Regions from separate parts of the Bacillus sp. JJ1533 genome, predicted to be linked through region 2. Evidence: riboswitches for the same ligand, from Rfam matches in the RefSeq annotation. Region 2 holds a riboswitch; each other region holds the start of a gene.

Region 1 (8,206 bases), on a different contig from region 2:
AAACCTGATAACTCATTAATAGTGAAAATAATATGAGGGTCAAGAGAATTTAATACCCCTAATAAGTCATCTGTCCTCGACTGTAAGCTAACAGGTACTAGCGTTGCGTTTAGCTTGTTGACTGCAAAGAATAAAGGAATATACTCCTCTACTACATTTACTAATACTGCTACTGCTTTACCCTTTAAATCCTTATAGTCTAACAAAGCCTCATACCTAGCAATCTCAGTTTTTAATTCTCCTGCAGTAAGGCTTTTTGATAGAGATGATAAGGTTACATTCCCATCATCCAACCCTGTTAGTATATTTTCATAGAAATTCATTTAGATAACCCCTCACTTACTATGGAATAAAGACCGCCAACAGTAGCTGTTTTATCCGCGTTTTCTATAAAGTTACTAAAAGAAACTTGATAATGGTCAGCTAACATAGTTGTCAAATTTACCATTTGAAGGGAATCAACATCTAACTCATCCCTAATATTTGTTTCTTCAGATACTTCGACTTGTTCTTGCTCAAGCAAGTCGAACATTGTAGCTGTAAAATCATTAAATGTCATTGATATTTACTCCCTTGAACCATTCAGCGGAACGGTGTCTTATTTCGCCTAATTTATTATCACAACAGTGCGCCTCATTTTCGTATATTATGAAACGTTTTTCTTCATCAAAGTTGTTATACACTCGCTTTAATTCTTTACCATCTATTAAGAGGTCTTTCTCACCATGTACGATAACAATATTACTAATATCAGAAACACTATCTTCCTCAAATGTAGGTAAATACCCTGTATCAAAGTCTACTAGCATATTACTCATACGGTTTCGGAAATAATCAGGAAGTCTAATATTAGATGCATACCTAGTAGGTGGACTTACCGATACGATCTTATCTACTAGTGGATGTCTACTTGCTTCGATCGCCCAAGCACCACCTGAACTTGTTCCGAATAGATTGATAGAGAGATTAGGAAACTTTAAGTGAGCAAATTCCACTACCCCTTTAGTAAATTCCTTCCATGATTGGTAGTCAGCTTTATGACCATGAACCATTAAGGTTTCCCCTTGACCAGTCCCGTCAAAACTTATCACTACTAACCCCTCATTTACGAAGTCTTGTTCATACAGATAGAATTCTTCCTTTGTAGAGTCAGTCGGAGTGACAAGGATAACCACGCCTTGAGGTTCAGACTCTGGTAAGTGAATACGACCACCATAGTTTTTACCGTTAATTGTTAAGGTATGACGAAAGACTTCACCAGCAGATACTTCATCAGCAAGGTCGAACAAATCTAGACACTTTTTATACCAGTCGGCTCTTATACCGTGGGGTTCAGGGTACACCCACTGTGCAAGGTTTAGATAAATACCTGCTTTACGGTAGTTTTCTTCTGCCTTAGCAAAATCATTACTAGATTTGAAGGTGTCTGCTTTTTCTTTGTACTCTTGGGCTTTATTAGAAAGTTCTGTAACCCAACCTTTAGCAGTAATCATTTTTGATTTATGTGCTTTGACAAAGTCTTCATCAATACCATGTACATACCAACGACTCCAAAAACCATTATCCATCATACTTGCAAGAATGGTTTTTTTAATAATTGTATCGGTGGACATTTCCTGTAACTTAGTTTGTAACTTTTCCATTTTCTTCTCCCTTTTCAAAAATTAAAAATATCGTAGAATCACTTTATGGGTTTTTAACAGAGTCGGGATGCCAACTTCATTGTAACCCCTGGCCAAGTGACTTCTTTGTTGAATAACCTTTCATCTCTCGACACACTATTTTGCCTCCGCAATTAACGCTTTTAATTTTTGTTTATCTACTTTATTATTTTTTAAAGGTATTTCTTCTAAAAAAATGACCTTATCAGGAATTTTGTAGGATGATACTCGACTTGCACAATAAGAACGAATATTTTTTGAAGTCAAATTTTTTGCTGCTACAAATGCTACAATCTGCTCTCCATAGATATCATGCGATGCTCCAATGACCGTAACATTATTTACCCCTTCAATTTTTTGAATCACACTCTCTATTTCACTAGCAACTACGTGACGACCACCCTTTTTTATCACGTCTTTTTTTCTACCTACAATCTTAAAGGTTCCGTCATCACCAAACTCTACTAAATCTCCTGTTTTAAACCATCCGTTTTCAAATGCTTCATCCGTTAAAGATTTACTATTATAGTATTCAGTGAACAAACCTCCTGTTTTTAGGAGTAACTCACCATCAACTACTCTATGTTCGGCTTCATTGACTATTTTAAAGTCAATATCTTTAGCATCTTTATCCGTTATATAACCATCGGCAATTGAACCAGCTTCTGAACTACCTAAATGAGATAGGAACTTACAATTTTTCATGATTGGAAAATTACTTATATAGTTTGGTGATACCTTTTCGCCTACCACGCATACCAATTCCAATCTTTCTAAAACTTCTGGTTTTAAATTACTTGCAAAATTGTAAATGGCCTTGAAAATGGATGGTGTGGTTGAAATTTTATTACATTTCCATTTATCCAGTATTTTTACGATTTTTAACAAGTCAAAATCGTCTGAGTGAATAAAATTCGCCCCACTTTTTATGATTGTGTTAATTCCAGTTACTCCGAATAGAGAACTTGTAGGTGCAAAGAAAAAAATATTATCCGAGGGTTTTAACTCCCAACTACTGTGTAAACATTTGAAAGTATGTTCAAATACACTATCTTTGAAAACAATACCTTTAGGTGTTCCAGTACTTCCTGATGAAAATGTGATAAAATCCCCTCTATTATAAAGCGAAGATTCTTCTTCGCCACCTAAGGAAGTTGTGTGGAAACTTTTATAATCATCTGTTGATATAACGAGTGTTTTTGTTTTATTCCCTTCTGCCCATTCACTTATTACTTCAGAACAGTTAAAACCCTTAATCATGTTATCTGTGAAAACAATATGTGGGTATAGTGAATCTAATACCCCCACCAAATCATCTCTTTTGGACTGTGTGCTTAAAGGTATTACTGTTCCTTTGAGATTACGAATTGCATAGAATAAAGAAATATTTTCTTTTACGGATTCAACTAATATTGCTACCTTTTTACCTTCTAAACTATCTATACCAAACATAGATTGATAAAAAGCAACCGATTCTTTAATATCTTTTACAGAGTATCCACGATCCAAGTTAGATAACGATAAATGATCGTTATCTAACCCTTCTATTACACTGGTATAAAAACTCACAGCTTTTCCTCCGTTACAATGGTGTATAATTCACCTACAATATCAATCTTGCTGCCGTTTTTAATAAACACACGAAACGGAATTTTGTAATGCTCCGCTAGACTTGTAGTTAAATTAACCATTTGAAGTGAATCTATGTTTAAATCATCTCTTAGACTAGATGTTTCAGTTACTTCTACTTCCTCTAAATCAAGTAAATCAAACATTACTGTAGTAAAATCCTTAAATGTCATGAATACTTATCCCCCTAAACCATTTCGCAGAACTGTGTTTAATTACAATAAAAAAAGCCCACCAAAAGGATATTGGCGGGCATGTTGAATAGGTAAATAGTCGTAGTTCAAAACAACTAGTTAACCTGCGCAACAAATTCTGTTCCAATCCTTTTCGGTAACCCGGCGATCATAGCTAATATAGCCTTAGACCCGTAGCTTTGCGTCCCTATCTTTCAATAGATTTGCCATTGTCGAAGGTATTCTCTTACTTAATATATCGGCATGTTATCTCGTATGTTGGAATGGTAAATAGTACCTGTGTGGTATGTAAATAAAATGACGAATAGAACCTATTTATTATTCCAATAAAAAAACAAATAGTACTTATGTAGTACAAATTAAAAAACAGCGTCTTTTATACTATCATTTTGACGAATTTTGTCAATTATTAATATCACCAGGTATTCCTATTTTTAAGGATTTAACTAGGAAGGTATTCCTATTTTCAGGGTGGAAGGGTACTGATTGGGAAGGAGAAACAGACGTAGTGTAAGATATTTAGTTATTCTTTTACATGAAAAAGGCATCCAAATGCAGCTAAGCTCCATATTGGATACCTCTCAAAAATTATTTAATTACTTTCATTTCAGTTTGGCCTTTTACTATGAAATTGCCTAGTTTTCCTTCGAAGTTCATCATCATTTGACCACGAACCCAGAAGAAGTCTTGTCGTTCGAACTTGAACTGACCTTTTTTCGCTTGTTGGTAATAGCCTTTTTTTGATGTTAGGGCCGAAACTCCATTAAGAGTTACTTCATCTAAATCAAAGTCTGTAGGGCTATACCCCATTGGTAACAAAACTTGAACGGTGAATACACCTTTGTTTCCATTCATAACCTTAGGCAATACTTCAACAGTTGCTGGAATATAAACAAGGATTGTTTTTGTAACCTTTGTTGTCCATCTGGCGTGATCTGTTGCTTCAATCTCAATTACATATTGACCTGGTTGGTCGAATGAAATATTTCCACCGTTTTGAACAATTTGACCATTCACAGTCATTTGTTCATGTGCAACTCCAGATAGATTATCAGTTGCAGTATAAGCTAATTTTAAATCTGTTCCCAACGCATACTCGTCTGCTAGGTCTAGGTTAATGGTTGGTGCAGTTTTGTCGATTTTGACCTGTACGGTTTGAACTTCTTCAACATTTCCTGCTAAGTCAACACTGTAGAAAGAAACTTCAGTTATTCCTTCTTCACTTACTATTAGGCTTGTACCCTCTACAAACTCAGAGCCGTTTATAGAATAGAATGTATGAGCTACTCCGCTTAAGTTGTCGGTTACTGATAACTCAACCTGGACTTCTTCGTTAGACCATACCTCTTCAACATTTGATGTTGTTTCTGGTGCTGTTTTGTCCACTTTAACTTGTACTGTTTGGACATCTTCAACGTTACCTGCAACATCTACACTGTAGAAAGATACTTCGGTTACACCTTCTTCACTTACTATTAAGCTTGTACCCTCTACAAACTCAGATCCATTAACAGAATAGAATGTTTGAGCTACGCCACTTAAGTTGTCAGTTACTGATAACTCAACTTGTACGTCTTTTTTAGACCATACATTTTCAACATTAGAAGTTGTACCAGGAGCTGTTTTGTCCACTTTAACTTCCACAGTTTGGATATCTTCTTTATTCCCCGCTTCGTCAATACTATAGAAATAAATATTATTCACTGCTTCTTCTTTGACAATGAAGCCTGATCCTTCTACAAAAATAAGACCATCATATGAATAGAACGTTTTAGCAACACCACTTAAGTTATCGGAAGCTGTTAGTTCTACTAAGAAGTCCTTATTGTTCCAAGCATCTTCTACATTTGATAATGTTGTTGGTTTTGTTTTGTCAATCTTTACTTCAGCTGTTTTTATTTTTTCCGTATTACCGACTTTATCAACAGAGTAATAATCAACCTTGTGGGTCCCTTCCTCTTGGATCGTGAATGAAGTTCCCTCAACGAATACTCCATTATCTAGAGAATAGAATGTTTTTTCAACCCCTACTTCATTATCAGTAGCCGCTAGACGGACATCAACACTCTCATTCACCCAATCAGTCGGTGCATCGATTGATGTAACAGGCGCTTCTTCATCGATAATCAATTTAGCAAGTACAACATTTGAAGGAGCTGACTCTCCAAATGAATTACTAACAGAAGTAACAATATATTCATGGTTTGCATATGAAAGATTATTGATTGTATAAGATAGATTATTAACCTTTTCAGCTATTAAAACTTTCTCTCCATCAATAATTTCATAGATGTTATATCCATTTGCATAGGTTACGAAATCCCAGCTAATTCTTGCACTTGTATCGCTTAATAGTTTCAAGGTTGCGACAGGTGGTTGCATAACTGGATAGATGATATTTTCTGTAATCTGGTTTGAAGGAACGGCTTCACCGAAAGTAGTATGATAAGCAATTACTTCAAAGGAATGGCTATCTTCGGTTAAATTATAAACTTTAGTGCTTGTTGCTGTTCCATCATAAACTTGCTTTCGACTATCGGCGGTTATTTGATACACTTTATATCGATTTGCCCAATCAGCCTTTGTCCATTTTAACGTAATATTGTTTACGTCATTAATTACTCCCTCTAGCTGGGCCGGCTGTACCTCAGGCCAGATTAATGTTAGCTCAATTGAACTACTCTCAGGAGACTCATCAAAACGGTCACTATAAGAATGGACGACATAGTTGTAATCACCTTCAGGCATATTACTGAATGTCATTGATGTACCTGTAGTTTTACGTTGGAATACCTTTTCTCCATCGATCATTTGATACACATTGTATTCTTTTGCAAACTCTACCTTATCCCATTTAAGGATGATGTTATTTCCGTTTGAAATACTGTTTGTCACATTTTCAGGTGCCTGCATGATAGGATGAACCAAAGTAAGCGAAATCGCACTACTTTTTGGAGATTCTCCAAAGCGGTCACTGTATGAATACACCTCGTATTCGTAGTTGCCTTCAGGTTGATTTGTAAATGTATTACTCGTTCCTGTTACTGTTTTTAGTAATACTTTTTCACCATCTATAATTTGATAGATATTGTAAGACTTAGCGTAATCTGATGAAGTCCACTTTAATTGAATGTCATTACCGTTCAATATATTTGTTGTTAAGTTTTCAGGGGCTTGCATAATTGGAAATACTACTTCTAAAGAAACAGTGCTACCCTCTACTGATTCCCCAAAACGTTTACTTACAGAATGGACAACATAGGAATGTTTTCCCTCAGTTACATTGCTTATTGTATATATATTCGAAGTAATATTTTTCACTAATTCCTTTTGGTCACCTATTACCTCATAGACATTGTAAGAATCAGCATAATCAGCCTTTTCCCATGAAAGTTTAATATCATTTCCATTAACAATAGCAGGGTTAAGATTTGCTGGGTTCTCCATTTCTGGATGGACCAAGTTTACAAATATTTCAGCCCCAAACTTCGATTCACCGTGAATTGTAGAGTTTGAATGAACGACTAAATGGTAGTCTCCTTCAGGTTGGTTCGTAATAGGTATTAAACTTGACGTTACATTTCTTACGAGAACTTTCTCTCCATCGATAACCTGATAAACATTGTAATTTGTCGCAAATTCTGCACCCGTCCATGAAAGATATATATCATTTCCATTTCTGATATCATACTTTAGATTTGTTGGTGCTTTAATTGTAAGTCCCTCAACAGTAACACTTACTTGAGTACCTGTCTCAGATTCACCAAATTTTGAAGATAGTGAGTAAATCTCATAAGTGTATTCCCCAGCAGACATATTTGAGAAAGTTCTATTTGTACTAGTAGTTGTTGCCTTCAGAACCTTTTCTCCGTTTTCAATCTGATAAATCTTATAGGATGTTGCATATTCAACAGCTTCCCATTCTAGACTAAAAGATGTCTCACTCTTAATTGTCTTCGTAACATTTGTTGGTGCAGCCATTTCGGGGTGAACAACTGAAATTGTTGTTTCAGTTCCCTCCACTGATTCACCGAACCTTGATGAATAAGAATGGACTACATATTTATAGTTTCCTTCTGCCATATTTCCAATAGTAGTCGTAGTAGACGTACTTGATAATGTTCTTACTCTTACTTTAGATCCATCATCTTTTACTTGATAAACATAATAATTGTTGGTATTAGAAGTTGGTTCCCATTCCAATACAACATCATTACCATTTTTTACATAAGACGTTACTTTGCTCGGTGCCTGCATTTCAACGTGATCAATCGTCAATGAAACACTCGCACTCTCTTGTGATTCTCCAAATCTATCATTGTAGGAATGGATTACAAATTCATACTTACCTGCTTCCGCCTTAGAATAGGTGATGGACGTATTTGTAACCGTACTTTTTAATACTTTTTCACCATCGATGATTTGATAGATTTTATATTCTTTTGCATTTGGGGCACTATCCCAAGTTAGCTTTATATCATTTAGGTTTAATAATTGATATGAAAAATTTGCTGGTGCAGCCATGGTAATTTCATCTAAAACAACTGTTAGACCGTCTCCACCACTGGATTCTCCAAAGCGGTCACTAAATGATTGAACTTCATACTTATAACTTCCTGGTGCAACATTTGATAGTTTAATAGACGTATTAGTTGTTGTTCCAACAAGCTCTTTACCATTTTCGGTAATTTCATATAATCTATATTCTGTTGAATAAGGAAC
Region 2 (8,206 bases):
CAATGATTGTAAATGTCTCTTCCTTTAATAAATCCACAAATACAAATAGGATTCCTGATACTAATATTATCGCTAACAAAGGTTTCGTGAACTTTTTTTTCATATCATTTAATCCTCTCCATTTGTTGAAAAAGAACAGCAACAGCTTCTTTTGCTATCGCACCCGTTAGCCATCCATGAAGCGCAAAAATCGGCGCTTCACCACAGAGAATGAAAATAGTTTGTTTGTGTCAATACTGATATTGACCTTGATCCAGTCAACCAATCCATTTCCATGATTTGCAGCTCTCTCAATTTTTTAAAACACATGAGACGAGTTCTCTTTGGTATTGTCTCTTTTCGAGGACAGATAAGTTAATTTTCATGGTAGTTGAAGATGAAAAGTGGAGCTTATTCAACAATTGCACCCGATTGTGGAATCTTCCACCTAATTTTTTGTTCCACTCTTTTTGCTCCCTTGCGGAAAAAGAAGAAAAACAAGGTACAAGAAAGCTGCTGTTGCAACTGCTGCCCAACTAATGGATATCCAATCAATTCCATCGTGTTTGATTATGCTAGTAGTTACAATCCCCATAAGAATACCTAAACCAGTTAAAAGGTATGATTTCCAATTTAAATCTGTCGGTCCTTTACTATCTTGAATTACTTTTTCTTTCAATCCGTCATCACTCCTTAATAATTCATCGATTGTGATACCAAATAAATCACTTAAATCAATAATTACTTCGATATTGGGATAGTTTTTACCAGTTTCCCACTTTGAAACTGATTGGCGACTAACATTTATTTTTTCGGCGAGGGATTCCTGTGACCAACCTCTATTTTCTCTTTCTTTTTTTAATTTAGCTCCAAAAAACATATTGTTCATCGTCCTTTCTTATTCCAGTATTGTTAGAGTGAATAACTAAAGTAAAGATAAATATAGTTGCAACTATATATTTTCCTGCTATAACGCAATTTGGACCGTTTATTGAATATCAATTAATTTCTCTATATTTTAATATAACCTTTAAACTGACTTCTCTAATGTTTTAACTCTAGTTAAAGAGACCTGCCCCGTTAGCCACTCATGAATCGCAAAAAATGAGCGATTCACCACAGAGAATGAAAATAGTTAGGAAGTGTCAATACTGATACTGACCTTGATCCAGTCAACCAATCCATAGCAATGAATTGCTGCTCCCTCAATTTTTTTAAACAAATGAGACGAGTTCTCTTTGGTATTGTCTTTTTTCGAGGTTAGAGAAGTTTATTTTCATGGTAGTTAAATATCTTCAACAAAAAGGTGCATTAATCCTTCTTGGATCAACGCACCCTATAGTTGAACAAGAAATCAAATAATACCTGTTTATCAACCCACCTATTCCCACTTTCTAAACGACACTTCAATAATAAATTCATTTTCATGAAAGTTAGCTACCGCTTTTCCTCCTTGTTTGTTTACAAGTTGCTGAACAATATGTAGACCTAATCCAAGATGAGTACCAGATCGACTAGAATCCAACCTGAATGTTCTATTAAAAATCCGTTGAAGTTTCGTAGCATTAATCTTCTCAACATCATTTACTGCCCTTAACCAAATATATTCTTCATCCTCTACAAAACTAATTTTCAAATAACTTTTGGCATAAGTTAAAGCATTTTGAATAATGTTGGTTACAATCCGAACGGTTGCTTTATTGTCAACAAGAACAGCAGGTACAGTACCTTCATTCATCCGTACCTCTAATTGCTCGTTCTGAAAGTCTTCATAGAACATGAGCATTGTTTCCACAACAATTTGATCTAGAAACTGCTTTTCCATAATCAATTTCGCATCTGAGGAATCGAGTTGTGAGAGTTCATAAAATAAATCTACAATCATTGTGAGATTATCGATTTTCTTCTGAATAATCTCTAAAAATTCTTTTCTTTCTGCTTCAGATATAGACTGGTCTGTTAATAGCTCTGAAAATCCTTTGATTGAAGTTAAAGGCGTTCGTAAATCATGGGAGATATTTGTGATTTCTTGCTTTAGTTCCATTTCTCTTCTTTCGACAGACTGTTGGTTCTGTTTGAATAGTTGAATCAGCTGGTTGATATTCGTAGCAAATCGGCCCAAGTTTTTATTATGAGTATTTGTGCGAACTAATTCATTTGTACTGAAATTTTTACTGATTTCCTCTAATTGTTTTGACATCCTTCTAATATCCCAATGGAACAGTAGAAGCTTGGAAACCGAAACAATTAGCAGGGAAACCAAGATGATTATAACCAACCAGCTATTCACTTCCATTCATCCCTTCTCGATCAATCGATGTTTTGTTTTGCAAATCTACTTGCTCCAATGAATAAAGCAATCACAGATATTACGATACCTATAACCCAACATTGGTAACTGAATTGGACTGCATCAATCATATAGTTTATTAGGTTATCGTTTAATAACGCATTTGGCGTATATTCATAGATTGCGCTTAAGCCTGAAAACGGGCGGAGCAACATCCGTAGAAGATCACTAGAAAATCCATATATAAATAACAGTAGAAGAAAGATATAAATATCTCCAACTTTCATGACTTTTAACACATGGGTTAAAATAAATCCACTTAAAACAAGTGGAGCCATATTTAGACTCGCCATCAGAAAATTTCTGACTGACTGATTATCAGTAATTAATAAGTTCTCACCTAGCGCGATCATTAAAAATATGCCAATGACACAAATTAGTACAAAATAGCTTAAAGTCAAGATTAGCTTTGACCAGAAGATAGTATTCCGGGAAATGCCGAAAGAAACAGATTGCTTAAGCAACGACATATTATCTTTGCTTGTGAGAGCTGAATTAAAGATTATTCCTATGATTATTATCAGTAATCCAACGGCAATTACATTTGAATAGAAATAATTACTAGTAGCATATTGGAAGTTAGGGTCCACCTTGTCTAAATAACGAAGAACAGTGGCAGCCGCAACGATCAACAATAAACATATTACACTAGTGAAATGCACACCTTTTTTACGCAGAAGACGATAATATTCGCTTTTCATATAATTAATCATTACTACTTCCCTCCACTAGTCCTAAGAAGTATTCCTCTAGATTCAGAGCTTCAATACGAAACTCCTTCACCATTACACCATTATCAACTAAAAGACGATTAATATCTCCACTACTCTCTACATGATTTTGTATAGAGATAACATGATTTGGAAGGACTTTAAACTCGATATCTTCATATGCTCGTTCTAATAATTGTGCCACCTTCACTGAATTATCAACCGTTAGGACAATTTGTTTCCTACTCTTCTCTAGAGCCTCTATGCTTAAATCATCGACGATTACACCATCTTTAATAAATACAAAACGAGTGGCTAACAATTTTAATTCGGTTAATATATGACTAGATATTAATATGGTTATATGTTTTTCCTGATTGAGTTTCATCAATAATCGGCGGATTTCGATAATCCCTTCAACATCCAATCCATTGATTGGCTCATCCAGTACTAAACAATCGGGGTTGCTTAAGAGACTAAGAGCGATGCCTAATCGCTGTTTCATCCCCATGGAATAATCTTTAAATCGTTTTTTCTTTTCATTTGCCAAACCGACAATTTCTAGGACTTCATCAATACGTTTCTTTTCAACGACACCCCGTTGAATCCGAAAATATTCTAGATTTTGAACTGCATTAAAATCCGGGAAAAATGTAGGGGTTTCGATCATAAAACCCATTCTTTTTTTCACATGTTCTATCTCTTTACCAGATTTTCCGAAAAGCAAAATCTCCCCACTCGTCGGCTTTAATTGGCCTGCTAGAATTTTGAACAACGTCGATTTGCCCGCACCATTTTTTCCAATTAGTGCACAGATTTCTCCTTTTTTTACTGAGAAATCAAGAGGTTTAAGAACCTCTTGTTTCTTAAACTTTTTCGTTAGTTGATACGTCTGAATAATGGTATCCATCTTTTCGACTCCTTCACTAAATCTCTTGTTATTTTCAGTTTAGCTTAGAAGTCTTTAAAATCCTTTAAGCAAAACATAAAGAATTCATAAAGAGATCAGGTAAGCATAAAGCCTACTCCCCAAATGGTCTTAATATATTCTTCACTAGTAATTTCGGAAATCTTCTTGCGCAGGTTAGAGACGTGAACGCTGATTGTATTATCATCACCATAATAGGTCCCTTTCCAAATGCTTTCATATATCTCCTTTTTGGAAAGTGCACGCTCGGGATTGTTCATGAAAAATATTAAAATATCAAACTCAGCATTCGTCAGCTGTAGCTCTTCCTCTTTTAAAGTTACAGACCGTTTTTCCGTATTCATTTTAAGCTCACGCCATCCTATTTCCGCTGACTGCTCCGGGTGAAAATTTGCTTTTCTTAATTGGACTTCTACTCGAACCATTACTTCTTCCTGATGAAACGGTTTGGTTATGAAATCATCCGCACCTATTTTCAATACTTGCACTTTATTCTCAATATCAACTTTCGCTGAAATGACAATAATAGGTATAGAACTCTTTTCTCTAATTTCTTTTATGAGTTCCTCTCCACTTTTACCAGGTAGCATCAAATCCAATAAAATTAAATCAAAGGTATTATTTTGCAGTTGCAATAAACCTTCTGTACCCGAATAAGCTGCAACCGGTTCCAAATGCGATTTTTCCAAAATTACTCTTAATAGTCTACTAATCTCTTGATCATCTTCAATAATTAATATCCGTTTACCTTCATACATCAATATCACCCATTTTTTTAATCACTTATTCTATAACTAAAATATAACATATATAAAACTCGGTATTATTTAAGGAGCTATTTTTCTATTTCTTCGTATGGAAAAAAGATGACAGACCTATTTCACCCCACTATGAAATAATACGACTAAGCTAGAACGATAAGGAGTTACTATTTATTACTTTTCCGGTGGGCGTGGGGGATAGAGGTATATATTGTCCCGATTGCTCTACTAAATAACCATAGGGACGGGCCACTTGTTTTATAATAATGAAGCAAGTGGCCCGTCCCCAATTCAAACTATTATTAAGATAATTTAACTAGAATTTCATGAAGAAACGCAGGCTCATCCTTAAATAACCTCTTCCTTAAGAAACCAATACACTCTAATATAAAAGGAATGTTTTCTATATTTGTTGAGCTAACTTCTTAAAATGCCCTCAATGTAAAGCACTATATGTGGTAAGAAATATAATAAAACTAAAACTTTGCTGATAAACCCATTTTAACATCTTGTTCTTCTTTCAATAAATGCCCCGTTAGCTTAATAACTTCAACAAAAATATACGTAATTCCTTCTAAGTATGGATCAATCTAGAGTTCAAAAATAAATTGACCAAAAATATATGTATGTATAAAATATAGTATATGAATATTTTTAATTATTAGATAACTGTCCGACCACCACAGTACAGTCAGAAATACAAAACAAGGGGTGAGTGACATTTTGGAACAAAGAAATATGTCAGAAATAAGGATTGAACCTTGGGGTGAAGGCGATCTTAATTTGCTTCATCTTCTAAATGCTCCTGAGATGACAGTACACTTTGGAGGTCCAGAGACAGAGGAAAAAATCCTAACTCGTCATAAACGGTACTGTGAGATTTCGGAAAAGGGAACTGGACGTATGTTTAAGATTCTCTTGCTTCCAAATCTTGAGACCGTTGGTAGTGTCGGCTATTGGGATACGATTTGGCAAGGAGAACCTATTTATGAGATAGGTTGGAGTGTTTTAGCTGCATATCAGGGTAAAGGGATAGCGACAATTGCAACAGCCACAGCCATTGCTAATATTAATTCTGAAAAGAAGCATAGTTTCATTCACGCTTTCCCAAAAATCACCAACCCCGCTTCTAATGCAATTTGTCGTAAGCTCGGTTTCTCGCTAATTGGTGAATGTGATTTTGAATATCCCATTGGTAGTTTCATACGATGTAATAACTGGGTATTAGCAGTTGGTGAAAAGTGAAGACTAAATTAGTGAAGAAATTTGATAACCCTATTTAATAATTAGATAAACTACCTTCAAAGCCCAAAAGGAATATTTTCCTTTTGGGCTTTTCCTAAAAAAATATCTCAAAGATTGGAATACCTTGTTGAACTAACCTGCCCGTTAGTACAACAAGAAAAAGCTGCCCTTATGACAGCTCTGCTCTTCAACTCTGCAATCGTAGTTTGGATTTCAGTTATTAATAAGAGAAAAAGTTATTAAACAAAATATACAAGTTAGTGTTCTACTTCATTAAACTCGTCTACCCATTTCTAGGTTGATATAGCCCGTCAAACATCACGCTCTATTACTTCCCAATTTTTGTTTAGGTAGTAGTATTTCTCTTCTTCGCCCGTTTCTAAGTTTCCTGCAAAGAAAAATATTTCATTTTCAGGCATGTTTGTTACTGCTAAAGTAGCCCCTGTTTCGGTATTTCGAATAAGTGTACTTACTGTTATTGAACTCCTCAAGGCTTCACATCGTTCGTCAATCTCCTTATAGGCGTTTACCTTACTTTCAAACTCTTTCACTTTTTCTAAATAAATTGTTCCCATTTAACCCCTCCTAAAAGTTTTGTATTTTAATTTCAACCTAAGTCCACTGTCTTTTCCCTCTTGAATTCTCTTGCAAGCATCTTCTGCAAGTGAACCTATTTTTTAAAGAGGAATCCAGACAGAAACAAAAAAGGGCTACACCTGCACTCACTGTCATTCGATTAACTATTGTCTGATTCGGGAAATATTCATTGTAGCAGGAATGCCAACAATGGAACAGCAGCGGTATCGCTGTAAAGATTGCGTAAAATTTTTCCGATGTTACGAATACTTTAGAAACGATAAAAGAAACAATTACAGAGCGTGTTCGAATGAAGGAAGAGTTAAATGCCTTAACGGCACAAGGAAAGATGTCTGCGTGGGTGATTTCTTCAAGTTATATTTTTCCCCCTCGAAATTTTTCGTCTATTATTTTGACAATCGATTAGGCACAAAAAAGGGAGATATTATCCGAAAGAATAATATCTCCCCTCAAGGGTTCGATTTATTTATCGGTAGCTGGCGAGCATATTGAATTCACAATGAAGCCCCTATAGCTTTGCGTCGCTAGGTTTCCCCAGGTTTGCCCTTATCGAATTTGTCATTGTTGTTTGCCCTACGAGTAAGAATATATCATGCAACGATGGAATCAAACAATCAGTAGATAATGGAAAGGCAGGAAAGAAACATGAGTAAAAACACCCACATTTGCACCTTGCCACTAAAGCTTAAGACATATAACACTTTCATAAAACGGTTAAAAGGCTTAATGTTTTAACTTAAACCAATCAAAAACGAAAAAATTTGGCAACAAGGACACATTACCTAAAGAGTAACAAATAATAGACACTTAGTTTATATTGAAACAAAACATCTTATACTTTTACCGTATATAGACACAGTTAATTAGACACTTTTCTCCTATTCGATACTATTCCTTTATAGACACCGAATATTCTTCCCTTGTAATTATTCCAGTAAGTATAGTTTTTAAATAATTAGAGAAGTCATTATTTCTTTCATTTATTCTAGTTAGAGCATTAAATAATTCAATTTTTTCAGAGTAAGATAAACTGTTCTCTATTGTGTTAATTATCTTTTGGTAATTAAACAGATATACCTTTTTACCTATTTTCACCCTTAGGCTAATTTCTCGTGGGAATTGAAAAAATTCTTGCCTCGTAGGAACTTTATTAACAACCATTTTATACTGAAAACCATTTTCCAATTGATAATCCAACGTTTTTTCTCCTCCTTGGTAACCTGGCAATCATAGTATTATTTCCATCACCTTAGATCCATAGTTTTGCGTCCTTACCTTTCGATAAGTTTGCCTTTTTTCAAAGATTGACATTGTAGTTAATAGAATAATATAAATCAACACATTTTACATTGACCGTTTATTGGAAATTTAAAATTCAGCTAAATGGGTTAAAACCCTAAGTACTCACTCTTCAATTAAATAAAAAAAGATCGATTCACCATTTATATTTGGGTTAGGTAAGTGAAACAGTTGAAAATAAAAGGACCCGTTAGCCATCCATGCAGCCAAAATCATTGCTGCACCACAGAGAATGAAAATACACTAAGATGTCTAGAATGGTTCTTAATCAAGTCCATGAATCCATAGATCAATTAATTTAGCTCTCTTTTTTTATCGAATTAGTAGGGTATTCTTT
Region 3 (8,206 bases), on a different contig from region 2:
ATTAATAACAAAAACTAATTATACACTCAATAAATAGAATTTCAAGAAAAATTGATTGATTTAAAAAGATATAAATCTTTCCATAGACAGAAAAATGGCATTTTTATAACGATGTAATCGCTTTAGTGAAATGCTTTATAGTAATAAAGGAAATTGTTATATTGATATCCAAATTGGCAGGGAAATGTTATAGAAAAAATAATATGGGGAAGGGGAGGATGTAAAACAAAAAACTCCTTATGTTTTTAACTACATAAGGAGTTTGCTTGAATTTTTATTAGTTCTGCGCCATTTTGAATTCTAAGAAAAGCTGATTGTAAATGGCAAGATTCTTTTTCCCTAGATTTTCATAAACCTCGAGTCTTTCGGTTAGCTCAGGTGAAGGATAGAATCGCTCATCAGTCACCATATCTTCAGGCATATATTGAAGAGCCTCTTTGTTTGGAGTGGAGTAGCTAACATATTCTGTGTTTTGCGCAGCTACTTCTGCATCCAACATAAAATTAATGAATTGGTGGGCACCCTCAATATTTTTTGCGGTTTTTGGAATCACCATATTGTCAAACCATAGGTTAGAGCCCTCACTTGGTACCACATAGTCAATATCTTCGTTTTCCCACATAATATCTGCAGCATCACCAGACCATACAATTCCAATTGCAGCTTCGCCATTTTGGATAAGGACTTTTCCTTCGTCACCAACGATAGCTTTGACATTTGGCGTAAGAGTGATGAGTTTTTCCTTTGCTTCGTTTAAGTGATCAAGATTCGTGTCATTTAATGAATAACCAAGGGAGTTAAGTCCCATACCCATTATTTCTCTGGCACCGTCAACTAAGATAATTTCATTTTTTAAGGAAGGATCCCAAAGGTCATTCCAGCTTGTGAACTCTTTTCCATCGAGCATTGCTGGGTTAAACACAATTCCAACGGTTCCCCAGAAATATGGAACAGAGAATTTATTGTCTGGATCAAACGGAAGATCCATGAAACGCTCATCAATGTTTTTTAAATTTGGTAACTTCGAATGGTCAAGAGGGATGAGCAAGTCCTCTTGGCGCATTTTATCAATCATATATTCAGATGGAACCGCAATATCATACGTTGTTCCACCTTGTTCAATCTTTGTCATCATCGCTTCGTTAGAGTCAAAGGTTTCGTAAATGACCTTGATTCCAGTTTCTTCTTCAAAACGGTCGATTAATTCTTCGTCAATATAATCTCCCCAGTTATAAATCGTCAGCGTATTCCCACTTGCAAGACCCTGAGACGAATTTAAATGGTGGATCAAATACAGAAGACCACCGGAAACGAAAATAATGGCTAAGAAAGCACGGATGAGTTTCGTCATTTCCGAACCCCCAATCCACGTGTGCTGCCACGTTGTGCGATAAAGTAGTAACCGACTGCAAGCAGCATTGTAAAAATAAATAATAAAGCGGACAATGCATTAATATTCAGTGAGATTCCACGGCGTGCGAGGGAATAGATTTCAACGGAAAGCGTTGAGAAACCATTACCTGTCACGAAGAATGTAACGGCGAAATCATCAAAGGAATACGTAAGGGCCATGAAAAATCCAGCAAAAATCCCTGGAGTGATATAAGGAATAATGACCTTTGTAAGAACCTGCCATTGGCTTGCTCCGAGGTCCTTTGCCGCATCGATTAAAGTTGGGCTCATTTCCTTTAATTTTGGTAATACCATCAGAACGACAATGGGAATACAGAAGGCAATATGTGAAAGCAACACAGAATAAAAGCCTAATTTAATTCCAGCCATAGTTAGTAAAATTAAGAAAGACGCACCGATGATAACATCAGGGCTCACGATTAATACATTATTTAATGACAATAATGTATTCTGAGTTTGTCTTTGTTTTACAGAGTGAATGCCAATTGCACCAAGCACCCCAATAATCGTTGAAACCAGTGCCGAAAGCAAGGCAATCACAAATGTATTTAACACAATGATGAGTAATCTTGTATCCCCAAATAGCTCCTTATACCAATCCAAGGTGAAGTCCTCGAAATTGTTCATCGTGCCACCGCTATTGAAGGAGTAATAGATTAAATAAAAAATCGGTGCATATAAAATGAAGAAAATAATAAATAGATATACTTTTGAAGATATGGCTAGTTTATCTTTCATTTTTTGCACCTCGTTTCTTGCGGTTTCCAGTCGCCACCATAATTAACACCATGAATATGATGAGGAAGACGGCAATGGTCGAACCCATACCCCAATCCTGTGTGACAAGGAACTGTTGTTCAATCGCTGTACCAAGTGTAATCACTTTGTTACCTGCAATTAATCGTGTCAACATGAACAATGATAGGGCAGGGATGAATACAACCTGACATCCAGATTTTACACCTTGAATCGTCAGTGGAAAAATCACACGGCGAAACGTTGTCCATTTAGATGCACCTAAGTCTCTAGCGGCATCTAATAGACTCGGATTTAACTCATTTAATGAGTTAAAGATAGGTAAAATCATAAATGGTATAAAAATATAAACCGATACAAATACAAAACTGAAATCCGTAAATAACAACTGTCTAGAACCGATACCTAGAACTTCAAGGATTGCATTTGCAGTTCCATAGGCTCCAAAAATCCCGATAAAAGCATATGCTTTTAATAGTAGATTAATCCAAGATGGAGCAATGATGAGCAGTAGCCAAAGGTGTTTGTGCTTTGTTCTTGTGATTAAATAGGCTGTAGGGTATGCCACCAATAAAGAGATAGCTGTTATTAAAAAGGCATACCAAAATGAGCTTAATGTCATTTTTAGATAAATAGGTGTAAAAAATGTTTTATAATTGATTAATGAAAGATTTCCTTCTATATCAAAAAATGAATAATAGAGTACAAGTGTAATTGGTGCAATAACAAATACAAGAATCCATAGTGCATAAGGGATAAAATATAAATTGCGGGTTAGCTTATTTTCCATGGCTTTCCCCGTCCACATAAGCCTCTAAACGGCGATCGTATTCTTCTTCCGTTTCACCGATACGCATAACATGAATCGCCTCAGGATCAAAGTAAAGTCCGATCTCGTCGCCAACCTTCGCTTTCTTTGTAGAGTGAACAAGCCATTCATTTCCGTCCTTGTCAAAACCGCAAATTTCATAGTGGACCCCTCTGAAAAGCTGTGAATCTACAACTACCTGTAACTTTCCTTTTTCAACAGAGGTAATCTCTAAATCTTCAGGACGAATGACAATTTCAACATCCTCATTATCTGAGAAGCCTTGGTCAACACAGTCAAATTTCTTACCAACAAATTCTACTAGAAAGTCTTTGTGCATTTTCCCTTTTACGATATTCGATTCCCCGATAAAGTCTGCAACAAAGCGGTTGATTGGCTCATCATATATATCAATCGGGCTGCCACTCTGTTGAATGTTTCCTTTATTTAAAACAAAAATCTCATCAGACATCGCAAGCGCTTCTTCTTGGTCGTGTGTGACAAAGATAAAAGTAATACCAAGGCGCTTTTGAAGGTCGCGAAGCTCATACTGCATTTCCGTACGCAGCTTTAAGTCAAGAGCAGACAAAGGCTCATCCAATAGAATAATCTCTGGTTCATTCACAATCGCACGAGCAATCGCAACACGTTGTCTCTGACCACCAGACATTTCTCTAATTTCACGATTTTCATAGCCAGTAAGATTGACGAAGCTTAAAGCTTCTTTCACTTTTTTATCGATTTCAGATTGCTTAAATTTCTTTATTCGTAAGCCAAAGGCAACATTTTCATAGACATTAAGATGTGGAAATAGGGCGTAATCCTGAAACACCGTATTAACCTGACGCTTATTGGCAGGTGTGGTATTTACCTTTTTTCCATTAAAGTAAACCTCTCCATCTGAAGGTTCGATAAATCCTGCAATCAAACGCAAGATTGTAGTTTTTCCGCATCCAGAAGGACCAAGAAGGGTATAGAATTTTCCTCTTTCTATTTCAAAACTGACATTGTTGAGGACCGGTGGGTCATTGTCATATTGTTTCGTCACATTTTTAAACTGGATAATAGGTATACTGTTCATTAGCAACCCCCTTCTTTCTATATAGTTTAAGATTATAGTTTTATGTAATCCGGCATAATTATACACGAAACGGTAAAAATTTCAATAACATTCATAATAGTCAAGGTGTAAAAATATGGGTTGCCATATTGGGAATAGTTACTAGGAGGAAAGTAGGGTGTTTGTAGTAGGAAAAAATTCACATTTCTAGAAAAAGGTTAGGTTAAATTCATTGACCTAAAGCAAAAATAGAAATATAATTATAGTACAATTTAAAATACTCTTTCTTTAGTGAGATAATTGAATAAAGTAAAGGCAAATTCATTGAAAGATGAAGACGCAAAACTATAGGGGCTTAGTCCAATGTGTTCATAAAGAAGGGATTCTCCAGAATTATTGAACATCCTTTTGGGACATGCCAGCCAGTTGCCGAGAATAACTCGTATCTAAGGACGTAGATTAATCGGTATATGATTAGTCTTTTTTTATACCATTTTACCATTACTGTTGCTACTATTTTACTAGATTTTTGGATAAGGGAGGGTTTCACTCAATAACTTGAACATCCTCTAAAAAATTTTGGAAGTGATTACACATGGAGAAAACCATCCAGAATCTGAACGTATTAAAAAAATTAAGTGGATTAATCGAAAGAATTGGTTCTGAAAAGAATTTGATTTCTGACGAGACTCGCGGCTTTTTTGATGGGATCTGTCAGGAAAGAGAAGAACAAGAGATTACCAATACCCTTTTAACTCAACTCCAACAAATGAACGAACAAATGGAAAATATGCATTGGATGAACAAGCATTACCGTATCCTTCATGAATTTGCCCAAATTTGCAGCAAAACCCTAAATGAAAGCGTTCTTCTTCAAAAATCCTATGAAATGGTTTCACGTGTTATGCCAGCGGATGCATTTTATATTGCCTTGCATAATCCCGGCGATGCCCATATTCAAATGATTTTTATTATGGATAACGGAGAACCAGCACCTCCAAGTATCGTGGAATTTGGTGAAAATTACACATCAAAGGTTATTAAAACGCGAGAAATTGTTCACCTCAAAAGTCAAAATCAAAACATCGAATTTGATACGAAAATGGGAGAAGGGGACGAAGATACAAGGTCCTGTCTTTTTGTACCAGTTGTAATTGATGACCAAGTAAAAGGTGTCATCTCGACTCAAAGCTTTAGGGACTTCGCCTATCGGAAGGAGCACGAAGATCTTTTACAAATGATCGGTGCACAGGTTATCAATTCGATTGAAACTGCTCGATTGTACGCAAAAATATACACGATGTCCCGTACCGACGAATTAACAGATTTAAAAAACCACCGTGCTTTCCACGAGGATTTAGCCCAGTTAATTCGAAACGAAAATGACGAAATTATCGTTATGATGATCGACTCTGACGATTTAAAGCAAGTCAATGACCGTTTCGGCCATGATGCTGGTGATTTGTATTTAAAGATTGTTGCAGATGGAATAAAAATGCTATGCAATGATAAGGTCGAAGGTTATCGGTATGCGGGTGATGAGTTCATGATCCTCATAAAAACTCAAATCGATATGGGGGTAAACGAAATCTACGATACATTAACAGAGTACTATCGTGCACACCCACTCATTATTGAGGATGAAAAAGTCACTGTTTCAATCAGCTCTGGTGTTGGGATATATCCTTATAATGGAACAACAGTGGATTCCTTGAAAAAGGCAGCAGACCAAGCGCTTTATGCTGCAAAAGAAAGTGGAAAAAACCGAATGGTCGTGGCCAATTAATAAAAAAGCTCATCCAAGTGGATGAGCTTTTTACTCGTTTATATGGGCAATAATGCCTTCTTCATCATCTAATACAAGCTTAATCCCGGCATAGGGGTCTCTGTTCAGAAATTCACCAAGCCATAGACGAATCGCTTCAATTAAGTTCGCCATAATGAGGACCTGTTTTCGATCATTCACATATACTTCTGCGGAGAATCCGTAGTCATCGTCATACATGAGTTCTACTTCAACTTCTTCTGGCTTGACTTGTTTCTTTAAGCCAATATATACGCAGACAGCATTAATGATTTCTTGTTCAGAAAGAATTAGCGACGCCATGGATCCGCCTCATTTTTCTTGCGATCTTTAATCATTACGAAGATTTTTCGAATAACAACAATTAAAACATAAATCGCAAGAACGTTAATCATTAATCCTAAAAATGAACCAAGCATACCCATTCCGCCTAAAAGACCACCGAAGAGGAATCCTGCAAGTCCACCTAGCATTAGACCTTTCATTAACCCACCAGACATGAATCCACCTTTAGGGTTGGTAGGAGTAGTTGATTTGTTGGTAACATTATTTTCTTCCTTTTTCTTTTGTTGTTGTTGGAAGTTGGATTTGTTCGTGTTTCCAATATTATTATTAAAACCACGTTTACCTGATTTATAGCCTTTTGCCTCAACAGTTGTGGTTTGGTCTTGGAAAACAAAGTTCCCAAGTGGCGAAAGAATCAGGGTAAGTGCTACTAATGCTGATAAAACCTTTTTCATATAAATGTGTACCTCCATATGTTAGTATTTATATTTTTACTATTATAACCTATTTCGTTGAAATTCTCTTGTGATTCACCTTCACTCTTATATACGATGAAAATGAGAGAAGGTTTCATTTTATAGATAAAAAAATGCTGGAAAATAGTAACAAAACCTTATATACCCAACCAGGTCAATATCACTATAGATGTAGGTAAAAAGTGGTTTTCTTATCCTAAGAGCTATAAAAATGGTATAGTATATTTGTAGTAATAGAAGGCAGGAGAGAGGATATATAATGAAAACAGAAATAGAGCTACAAAAAACATCCCTCATAGCTGATCTTAGATCTCTTTTTAAGGCAGGAGTTTTACTAGCAAATGTTCTACCTGTGTTTTCAGGATTTTGGTTAGCCATTTACTTTACGGGTGTTTCATTTCAAGATAACTTGGGATTGTTTCTATATACAATGATTGGAAGTACACTCGTCATGGCGGGGGCTTTAATTATTAATAATTGGTATGATGTAGACATTGATACAGTCATGGATCGAACAAAGAAACGACCAACTGTAACAGGCAACTTTTCATTGAAGTTTGTATTGGCCTTAGGCATTATTTGTACAGTATTAGGATTTGTTTTCTTATTTTTCACCACATATCAAGCTGTCTTTTTTACATTTGTAGGCTGGTTCACGTATGTTGTATTATACACGATGTGGTCTAAGCGCAGATTTACGATAAATACTGTGATTGGCAGTGTTTCAGGGGCTGTATCCCCATTAATGGGGTGGGCAGCTGTTGCACCAATCAATCATACCGTCCCAATCGTGCTTTTTTTGATTTTATTTGTGTTTCAAATGCCTCACACGTATGCGATCGCGATCAGGAAGTTTGATGAATATAAGGCTGCAAATGTTGCCATGCTCCCAGTCGTTAGTGGTATTGCAGCTACGAAGAGGCATTTTCTATTCTGGGTTATTTGTCTGTTCCCAATGCCTTTCTTTTTAGGTGACCTTGGAATGGTTTTTGTCATCCTTGCGACATTGCTCAATATCGGATGGATCATCTTGAGTATTAAAGGTTTTTCGATTAAAGAAGATATGAAATGGGCTCGCTGGAATTTCCTGTATTCTGTAAACTATATATTGCTTATCTTTCTATTGATGGTCATTGTGACATTACCTAAATATTTTGGATAGTGTATGGATTAAACCTCGCCGTATTTGATGTGGCGGGGTTCTTTAGTGTCATTTAAAACTGCTTGAGGCAGCATTTAGCTTATAGAAAAGGGAAGTGGGTGTGGTCTCGGGGCGATCTGGAGCCCCACCCAACCTTCCAGCCCAAAATTCAACCCAAACTGTCACAAATTCTACCCCTCAATCGTCTTGTTTATAAATCGAACTGTGGGAGTGAGTATTATGCAACTTAATGAAAAAACATGGGATTGCATCATTATCGGAGGCGGTGTAGCTGGACTAACTGCTTCCATCTACTTGGCGCGAGCTGGAAAGTCTGTGCTTGTGTTAGAAAAGTCGAAAACACTAGGTGGGAGAGGAAAAACGACGAAGAAGCTGGATTCTTATTTGAATCTGGGACCACATGCACTTTATTCGAAAGGAAAATCGTTGGAGGTCCTTGGCG
Region 4 (8,206 bases), on a different contig from region 2:
CAAATTCCTCGGACGTAATTTCTTTTACAACCTTGCCATCTTCATTTAGAACGGAAAGGTTAAATTCTTTTGCATTTCGAAGGAACGATAACAGATAAGTTGCGCTGTCGTTAGTTCCGTCTCCATTTGGTGAGATTGCGATTAAGTTTGTATCAATCTGACCAGTTGCTTGGCTGACACCTAGGTATTTATAGCTGCTGCCACTCACATGTGACATGATACCAGTTGTTCCGTAAAACGTTGCTTCATCCCAAATTGGAGCGTCAAAAATTGGCGCTGCATTCCAGTCACCTTTGAAGCCTACATAAGGCACGACTAAATCTGGGTTACTATCTGTTGGATCAACTAATTTTACAAAGCCTTCTAACCAATAGCCATTTGTGAAGATAGATTTTAGATCCTCATCCCACTCACTTACATCTACAGATACTTCAAATGTTTTTGAACCATTGGCAGGTACTTCAATTGTGCTTGTTGCTTTACCGTTAACTGTTGTAATTCCGCCTAAATCGATTGCACCAAACATGTTAGGAGCTGAAACTAATACTCCTCCACCATTAACAGGTCTATCTGTTTGAGCACTCGCAGTTACTTCATAAGCTACTTCTTTGTCTGAAAGGTTTTCAGCTGTTAATGAGAATGTAACAACATTGTCTTTTACTTCTTTAAGAGCTACTTTTGATTCGCCAGTGTTTGATTCCGTCACGATAACAGGTGTTGTTAGTGCTGCATGAAGCTGCATCAAACCTGCACCTTGACGACGCGGCGAAACTGGTGCTCCACCAAAGTCGACTGGACTAGCGGTGTTCATTAAGAATTTTTTGGCAAGCTCTGATCTTGCTGCACCTTCAAGTGCGAATTCAGAGTCTACGCGTTCTAATACCAATGCCGAACCACCTGCTACGTGTGGAGCCGCCATTGATGTACCGCTCTTAATGCCATATTTATCGTCATTAAGTGTTGAGTAAATTTGCCCGCCTGGAGCTGTGATTTCTGGTTTGAAATCAAGGTTTGGTGTAATTCCCCAAGATGAGAAGTCACTCATTTTTCCAGCATTTGTGTTTGGAATGGACATTTGGTTTCCATCAAACGAAATGGTAACTGTTTGTCCTGCTTTAAGTGCTGCTGCAGCGCGATCACCGTCTGCTTTTAACATGAATAATTGTGGAATCGTAATCGCTGCATCAGATGCCATGCTTACTGTTCCATCTGTGTTGTTATAGATGAATACACCTGCTGCACCCGCGTTCTGTGCATTAATTGCTTTGTCGACAAAGCCGATTGAACCACGTTGAACTAATGCATATTTGCCCTCTAGATTTTTACCAGCAAAATCTTCAGGAGTTCCAAGGCCAGCATACACTAGTTCATAGCTTGTCCCACCCACTGGATCCGCCTGACTTGCTGATAAATACATCACTTGAGTTGGTTCTTCCTCGCCTACTTGTACACTAACTGCGTCCACAGTCATGTTCGTGTTCTCGTATGATGCAACCTGAAGTGAATCATAGGATACACCTGGTGAACCTACTAACCCATAGTCAGGGTTTGAAGCATACGGATAGAAATAACCATTTCCAAAGTATGTGGAGTTCCCAGCCGAAATCGACATGACCACTCCATTTTCAACAGCACGTTTAACCGCTTGTTGCTCAGGAGATTCAGCATTTACAAATCCCGCTGTGGACCCAAGACTCATGTTAAGAACGTCCGCGCCTAACTTAATAGCATCATCAATTGCTTTGATGTAAATGTCACCATAAGTAGAGGCTACATTTTCACCAAATACACGTAAAGCAAGTAATTGCGCTTCTGGAGCAACACCCTGGATGCCACCATTTTCTTCGTCACCGTTTGCCGCAACTGTTCCCGCTACGTGCATACCGTGCATATTTGTATTCGCATTTGTGTCAACAATATTCTCGCTGTTATCCATGTAGTTCCAACCGTAAGGAACTTTATCGGTCCAGAACTTTCCTGGAAGACCGAACTCAGAAATGGCGCTGTTGACATCAGCCTCTGATAAGTCAGCTGAAGAACTGTCGGTTAAAACAAGGTCTTTGTGAGAAGGGTCGATTCCAGAGTCGATGATTCCAACAATCATGCCTTCCCCCTTATAACCAAAGTCACGCCAAACTTGCTGTGCTTCCACTAGCTCTTTACTGTATTTCATGTCTGCTTCTTCTTCTGGAAGCTCGTACTCAGTTGCGATGAATACATTTTTAACTTCAGGGACTTCTTTGATTTTTGTAATATCCCCGTATTTCACTTTTCCACTGAAGCCATTCACAATCGCATCGAATTCTTGCTCATACTTGATGTTTACTTTTTTTCCTTTGATTTTATCCTTCGCTGCTTTTTGCTGGTTCTTCGCAGCTTTTTCTAGTTGCTTTCTTTCCCCTTTTGAAAGCTGGTCATACTTTTTACCCTTTTTCGTTGCTACTTCGACCGGAGCATCTCCGTCCATTTCGACGACAACACGCACCTCTTGTTCAGGGTCAATATTTGGCAGGTCCGTCGCTTCTCTGTTTGCGATGTCACTCGAAGGTTTCTGTGCATCTAGTTGGGATGGCGTAAACCCGCCTGTAATAGCGAATGCGCTACCACTAAATGCAAGTAGTAAAACTAGTAATAATGCCGTAATTCTCTTAGCCATTTTCATCCTCCCTTTTACATATAAAACTACGAAAATCGTCCCCTTCACGAAAATTTCGACTCCGAAACGTTACAAAATTTTCTGGGTATTCACACTATACTAAAATACTATTTCTGGGACTAGCACTAAAAGTCATAGTTAAATTAGGCTAAAAACGGGATTAGACCTTGTTGGAATTTGTCGATTTAGGAGAATAGGAGGGTTTGAGTATAGGTAATATGAGGGAGATAGAGGTAGTTTCATTGTTTCTGAAGTAGTGTAAAGGAATTAAGTTTTGTGGGTACAAGTTGATGGCCGCATAGTGTCTGTCCTAAAAAATATGCCAGTCAGATCCGGAGATATGCGTCGATTGGCTTGGATTTGCGTCTGTTCACAAGTTTATGCATCGATTCACACGGATTTGCGTCACTTCCTAAGATTATGCGTCTATTCACTTGGGCTGTAGAACTGTTTGATTTCGCTTACCCACCGCTGGGAAGAATCGGGACGAGGTTCAGGGACGGGGGACAGATTCGTTGCCCCAGGTAGGACGAGGGACCTGTCTGTCCCTCCGTCCCATCAGTCAAACAAAACCTCGACATTCTCTTTCCCGTTACACTCAAATAACTTCTGTAATTGAGCCTCTGTAATGCGTCCAATTGAAAGCGGTGGAAGGGAATCTTTTGAAAAGAATCCTACATCCGATGTTTCAACACTCGGTTTAGGTGTTCCACCTATTAGTTCACATTCAATAAATAGTTTATAGATATGGTGTATATTGGGTGGGTGGGGATGCATATTTCGATCGAGAACAGCAAGCACCCTTTTGGGTTTTACGATGTACCCAGATTCTTCTTCTACTTCCTTTACTGCATTTTGAGAGGGAGATAGTCCGATGTCTGCCCATCCGCCTGGCAACGTCCAGCAATTGTCGCTTTTTTCTTTTACCATTAGAATTTTGTCTTCTTTAAAAACAACAGCCCTTATATCAACCTTTGGAGTTTGATAGCCTTCTTCATTAATAAATACTTTTTTGACTTCTTCAAGGTTTTTATTTGAAAACTCCGCGACAATTTCCGCACTTAACTCACGCAGTTCCTTAAATCGTTCAATATCGTATACATCCTTCGAATAAGCTAATCCTGATTGGGAAATTGCTTGAATTTGCTGTGCCCATTCCAACCACTTTAGACTCATTTTTATTCCCTCTCTTTCACCGTGAATTTTAAATACGTGCGGTCATCGAAGGAAAGATTTCCTTTCGTTAATCCCTTTGCCGACTTATACATTCGAAAACATAGAGGATCTTCTTCTAACACTTTTTGCAGCATTTCTTCAGATTCAATAAGACTATTTTTTAAAAAAGGATAGCCGTCAGATGCCAGTACGATGTATTTCGCATTAGCCGGTACCTCAATCATTTTCACTCTAGAAAAATCAACAGGGAAACCATTAATGATTTCAAACCCATACTGGTTATTAGGTTCATTTTGCATATAGTATTGCTGCCTAATTAATTCCTGGATAACCCTCCGACTCGGATCATCATGTAATAATTCATCGATTGTTTTTCCTTTTTTAATTTCCGCCTCCAAGTAAAGAGATCTTGCGTTTGCTGTAATGTCGTCGATAATCTTTTCATTTTGATACAGTTGGCCATCAATAATACATTGACAATCCCCTATCTGCCAAACCTCTTTATGGAAGTCACTATACACAATCAGACTCGCTGTAGGTGCCATCCAAGCAAATTTTTCTATGTCCTCTAGTATTCCCATTTCAGCATATGCACTCTGAAGGTTATCGTTAATCGCGGCAACCATGTCGTGTAAAAAAACATCTCTTGGTAAGTTTTCTATTGTCGTTTTAATGATTTCTGCTGCAAGTCTTCCTGGTGCCTTACCATTAATCCTTCTGCCCGATATATTTGTCGCACCATCTACTACCGCTACAAAGTTATCTGTATAGACATACAGATCTTCACATAAGAGTGGGTCTCCTTGTTTCCCTATTGATCGTGATTCAATCATTGAAATACTCATCTGACATCACCTTTTTTCATTCGATATTTATCCTGAATTATACCAAACCTGTATTGGACTATCGATATAGTTCTTTGAAGTAAGATAAATTAATATCAAAGCAAAGATTTCTCCGAGTAAGCCCCTTCTCATCGAAGACGGGGCTTTTTTGTTATTTGAGCATTCTTAACTCTTTTGGATTCTAACCGATATCAATATTGGCAGACAAGATTCGACATATTTTAAAGGGGCTAATATATATGGATATCGAACAAATAATTAAAGAAATAAACAACAGCGTGGATGAACTTGATCTAGTCACGGCAAGAAAATACATTGAAGAAAATATCGACTTACTAAATACTAAAAGGAATTTCCTAAATAGAAATGCTCGGGATTTATTGAAAGTCCTAACTGAAATGCATCATTCAAATTACAAGCCGTTACAAAGAAATGAATTAGCTATAATAAATACAATTAATACTTATGCAACAAGGTTTGATTTGAGAGGATTAAAATTACTAATTAAAGAACACTCTCAGCTATTGCTTCGTGAGGATATCATTCCTTACTTTAATAAGGATGCTAAAATTGTGCTAGAAGGTATGGGAGCAATTACAAAGCAATAATGTTTGGATAAGCAATCTATCTCTACTGAGCTAGGACTTTATTAATATTATAGCCCTCACAGATGTGTGGGTTTTTTTATTTAACTTTTATCTTCGAAAAACGTATAAAGTAACTCTTCATTCGAGTTTCTTCCGGGCGGCTGGCTGCACGCCTATATAGTGCTCCGAGATAGTTCATGGAACATCTGTGCAAATCATTAGCTGAATCAGCAGGTTCACCAAAGGACCCGATTTGTTATATAGGTATAATTACCCATTTTAGGGGTGGTTTTGCAGTATTTTGTTGAAATTTGTTGAAAAACTACTACTTTCGCTTTATTATTAAATTAGTTTATTTAAACTATTGACAAAAATTGAAAAAGGCAAACTTATCGAAAGGTAAGGACGCAAAGCTACGGGTCTAAGGTTTTGATACTATGATAGCCGAGTTGCCAAAAGGTTAGTGAATAAATATATCGGTATATCTAAATTTATCCACCATCTTTTTGGTGGATTTTTTTTTATATTGGAAATAAAGGAGCTTCTATTAATGGCTATTAAAAAGAACCTTGATTAATACGAAAGAAGGTTGAAATAAGATGAAGACTATCAGTAAAGAACAAGTATGTTTTAAGTGTAAAGAACTAAAATCCGTTAATGACTTTTATGATAAAGGAAATCGCTTCATGAATTGTTCAGAATGTCGTAGGGATAGATACAATAGAAAAAAGTCGCTCGAAATATTATTAAATAAAGAGAAGAAAACAAGACAATTTGTTTAAGAGTAATCTGAAATACATATCCAAGGTCTGTTCTGGCTGTTCTAGCTATGATTTTCATATAATAAGGAGAGGTTTATCTTGACCGTGCTATTTGGAACTGTTGAATATTTTGAAAAAGAAATAGTGAACCAAATGTCTACTAAAAAGTTGCAACATTCGTCTATTAGTAAAAGTTTAGAATTTGCCTATTCATCGGTAAAAAGTGAAATTACAAATGTTTTTATATGCAGTGATATATTTCGGAAGGATTTATTGGTGAATATTGAAAAAGCATATGAAAAGGTTAGAGGTTCTATGGTGGGGGTTGATTAAAGGTTTTAGTTGAGCTTTTGAACGTGAATTAAAACCAAAATTGAAAGGATTGATGTAAAAGAGGGAGGGGATATTGTAATACATTATCGTTTTATAAATCCTTTACAAGTTGATGTGTAGTCACCGCAACACAAGGGGTGTGCATAGCAAAACCTGCACCAAACTCGATGCAGGTTTTTCAACTTATACCTTAAACCTCTTAATCAACTCTTGTAATTCTTCCGCCATTTTGGTTAATGAGGTTGAGGATGCAGTGATCTCTTCCATGGCAGCGAGTTGTTCTTCTGTCGATGCTGACATGTTTTGTGTATTACTAGAGGTATCATGCGTGATATCCGCTACCACTTCCATACTTCTAACCATCTGTTCCGCTCCGGCCGATAATTCATGAACGGCTGATGTCACTTCTTGAATTTGTGATGTGACCTCTTGTACCGCTTGGCCAATTTGGTTAAATGAGTTTCCAACGTCCTGGATAAAATTAATTCCATTAGTAACTTTTAATGTTGTGTCGTCCATTGATTGCACGGTTTCCTCTGTATCCTCTTGAATCCCAGAAATGAGAGAGGATATCTGTTTTGCAGAAGCTGATGATTGTTCTGCTAGTTTTCTCACTTCATCTGCAACGACGGAAAATCCTTTTCCGTGTTCGCCCGCTCTCGCTGCTTCAATTGCAGCATTTAATGCTAATAGATTTGTCTGATCGGCAATCCCTGTGATGACGCCAATGATTTGGTTAATTTGATTCGAGCTTTCTCCTAACGTTTTTACTTTTTCAGAAAGATGATTCACCGTTTGACTGATTTCGTTCATGCGATTAATAATTTCCGAAACGGATTTGTTTCCATCCATAGCTTTATCTGAAGCTTTTACCGATGTATTTGAAACGATTTCTGAGCTTTCTGCGATTTGTCTGACTAACGAAGATAAATCAATGATCGTTTGATTGGTTTCATCCAGGCTTTGAACCTGTTTGTCTGTACCAACTGCTACCTCCTGAACGGTCGAAGCAATGACTTCGGTTGCTCTTGTCGTTTCTTCAGAGCTTGCTGATAATTGTTCCGAAGCTGCAGCCACCTGTTCAGCACTCGTCGCTACCTGTCTGACTAAATCTCTTAACTTGCTCACCATGAGATTAAAGGATGACGCCATTTCCCCAAGTTCGTCTTTTGTTTTAATAGAAATGGCTTGGGTTAGGTCAGCCTCGCCTTCAGCAATTTCCTTCAAGCGTCTATTCATGGTCATAATTGGTTTATTAATTGACTTTATAAGCACGATTGAAGCTAAAGCCCCTCCAATGATTGATACAAGGGTAACCGCATAAAGAATAATCGAACCTATTTTTTGCATCTTTTCCAATGATTTTGTATCATTGTCAATCGTTTTGGTTACTTCAGCAATAAACGTTTCAACTGAAGGATCCACTAACTCTTTTCTGATGGATCTTTGTTCGTTCATATGAATCTCCAGGGCTAATTCCTGATCTCCATCTCTGTATGCATCTACCATTTTTTTATTTGTGTCAAAATAAGTTTGTAGGTTGTTCTTAATTTCTTCCAGTGCTTTTGCATCTTCAGAATCTAGAGCTACCTTTTGAATGTCTGAAAAATATTGTTCAATATCATTTTCTTTATTTGCAATTCCATCTACGAACTCCTCATCCCCAGTCAGGAGAAAAGCTCGTTCATCATTCGAAATCCCTGTAAAACGGTATTCGATAGACTTCAAATTAAATTGCAAGGCTTGATGCGCCTCTATATTCTTATATACCTTCTCGGTTCCATTTTGTTGAAATAAGGATAAGCCTCCTGTAACAAGGAGAGCTACTATCAATAAAGAAACTAGTAA

What was found. A riboswitch is a leader RNA that binds a small molecule or an ion and turns the genes downstream of it on or off. The one in region 2 is predicted to bind cyclic di-GMP.
Region 1: it holds a riboswitch for cyclic di-GMP, as region 2 does, so the genes downstream of both, V7138_RS12775 (phosphopantetheine-binding protein) here and V7138_RS17425 (hypothetical protein) in region 2, are expected to answer to the same signal.
Region 3: it holds a riboswitch for cyclic di-GMP, as region 2 does, so the genes downstream of both, V7138_RS19800 (sensor domain-containing diguanylate cyclase) here and V7138_RS17425 (hypothetical protein) in region 2, are expected to answer to the same signal.
Region 4: it holds a riboswitch for cyclic di-GMP, as region 2 does, so the genes downstream of both, V7138_RS22395 (hypothetical protein) here and V7138_RS17425 (hypothetical protein) in region 2, are expected to answer to the same signal.

What each region holds. Positions count from the first base shown of each region.
Region 1 covers NZ_JBALOV010000025.1:161,359-169,564, forward strand. The annotation lists gene V7138_RS12755 (class I adenylate-forming enzyme family protein) at 1-323, opposite strand, end outside; gene V7138_RS12760 (phosphopantetheine-binding protein) at 320-559, opposite strand; gene V7138_RS12765 (alpha/beta hydrolase) at 549-1,643, opposite strand; gene V7138_RS12770 (class I adenylate-forming enzyme family protein) at 1,779-3,230, opposite strand; gene V7138_RS12775 (phosphopantetheine-binding protein) at 3,227-3,463, opposite strand; cyclic di-GMP riboswitch class I at 3,617-3,702, opposite strand; gene V7138_RS12780 (OmpL47-type beta-barrel domain-containing protein) at 4,073-8,206, opposite strand, start outside.
Region 2 covers NZ_JBALOV010000033.1:1,281-9,486, reverse strand. The annotation lists gene V7138_RS17460 (hypothetical protein) at 1-103, opposite strand, end outside; gene V7138_RS17455 (helix-turn-helix domain-containing protein) at 428-859, opposite strand; gene V7138_RS17450 (sensor histidine kinase) at 1,361-2,179, opposite strand; gene V7138_RS17445 (ABC transporter permease) at 2,290-2,964, opposite strand; gene V7138_RS17440 (ABC transporter ATP-binding protein) at 3,035-3,949, opposite strand; gene V7138_RS17435 (response regulator transcription factor) at 4,045-4,725, opposite strand; gene V7138_RS17430 (GNAT family N-acetyltransferase) at 5,467-5,973, shown strand; gene V7138_RS17425 (hypothetical protein) at 6,285-6,548, opposite strand; cyclic di-GMP riboswitch class I at 7,039-7,125, opposite strand; gene V7138_RS17420 (hypothetical protein) at 7,459-7,767, opposite strand; cyclic di-GMP riboswitch class I at 7,782-7,872, opposite strand.
Region 3 covers NZ_JBALOV010000036.1:68,249-76,454, reverse strand. The annotation lists gene V7138_RS19820 (ABC transporter substrate-binding protein) at 278-1,351, opposite strand; gene V7138_RS19815 (ABC transporter permease) at 1,348-2,151, opposite strand; gene V7138_RS19810 (ABC transporter permease) at 2,141-2,959, opposite strand; gene V7138_RS19805 (ABC transporter ATP-binding protein) at 2,949-4,058, opposite strand; cyclic di-GMP riboswitch class I at 4,342-4,469, shown strand; gene V7138_RS19800 (sensor domain-containing diguanylate cyclase) at 4,633-5,823, shown strand; gene V7138_RS19795 (YxcD family protein) at 5,854-6,144, opposite strand; gene V7138_RS19790 (hypothetical protein) at 6,132-6,581, opposite strand; gene cyoE (heme o synthase) at 6,862-7,764, shown strand; gene V7138_RS19780 (phytoene desaturase family protein) at 7,984-8,206, shown strand, end outside.
Region 4 covers NZ_JBALOV010000043.1:12,521-20,726, reverse strand. The annotation lists gene V7138_RS22415 (S8 family serine peptidase) at 1-2,656, opposite strand, end outside; gene V7138_RS22410 (NUDIX hydrolase) at 3,215-3,832, opposite strand; gene V7138_RS22405 (hypothetical protein) at 3,835-4,677, opposite strand; gene V7138_RS22400 (hypothetical protein) at 4,917-5,285, shown strand; cyclic di-GMP riboswitch class I at 5,637-5,721, shown strand; gene V7138_RS22395 (hypothetical protein) at 6,125-6,358, shown strand; gene V7138_RS22390 (methyl-accepting chemotaxis protein) at 6,542-8,206, opposite strand, start outside.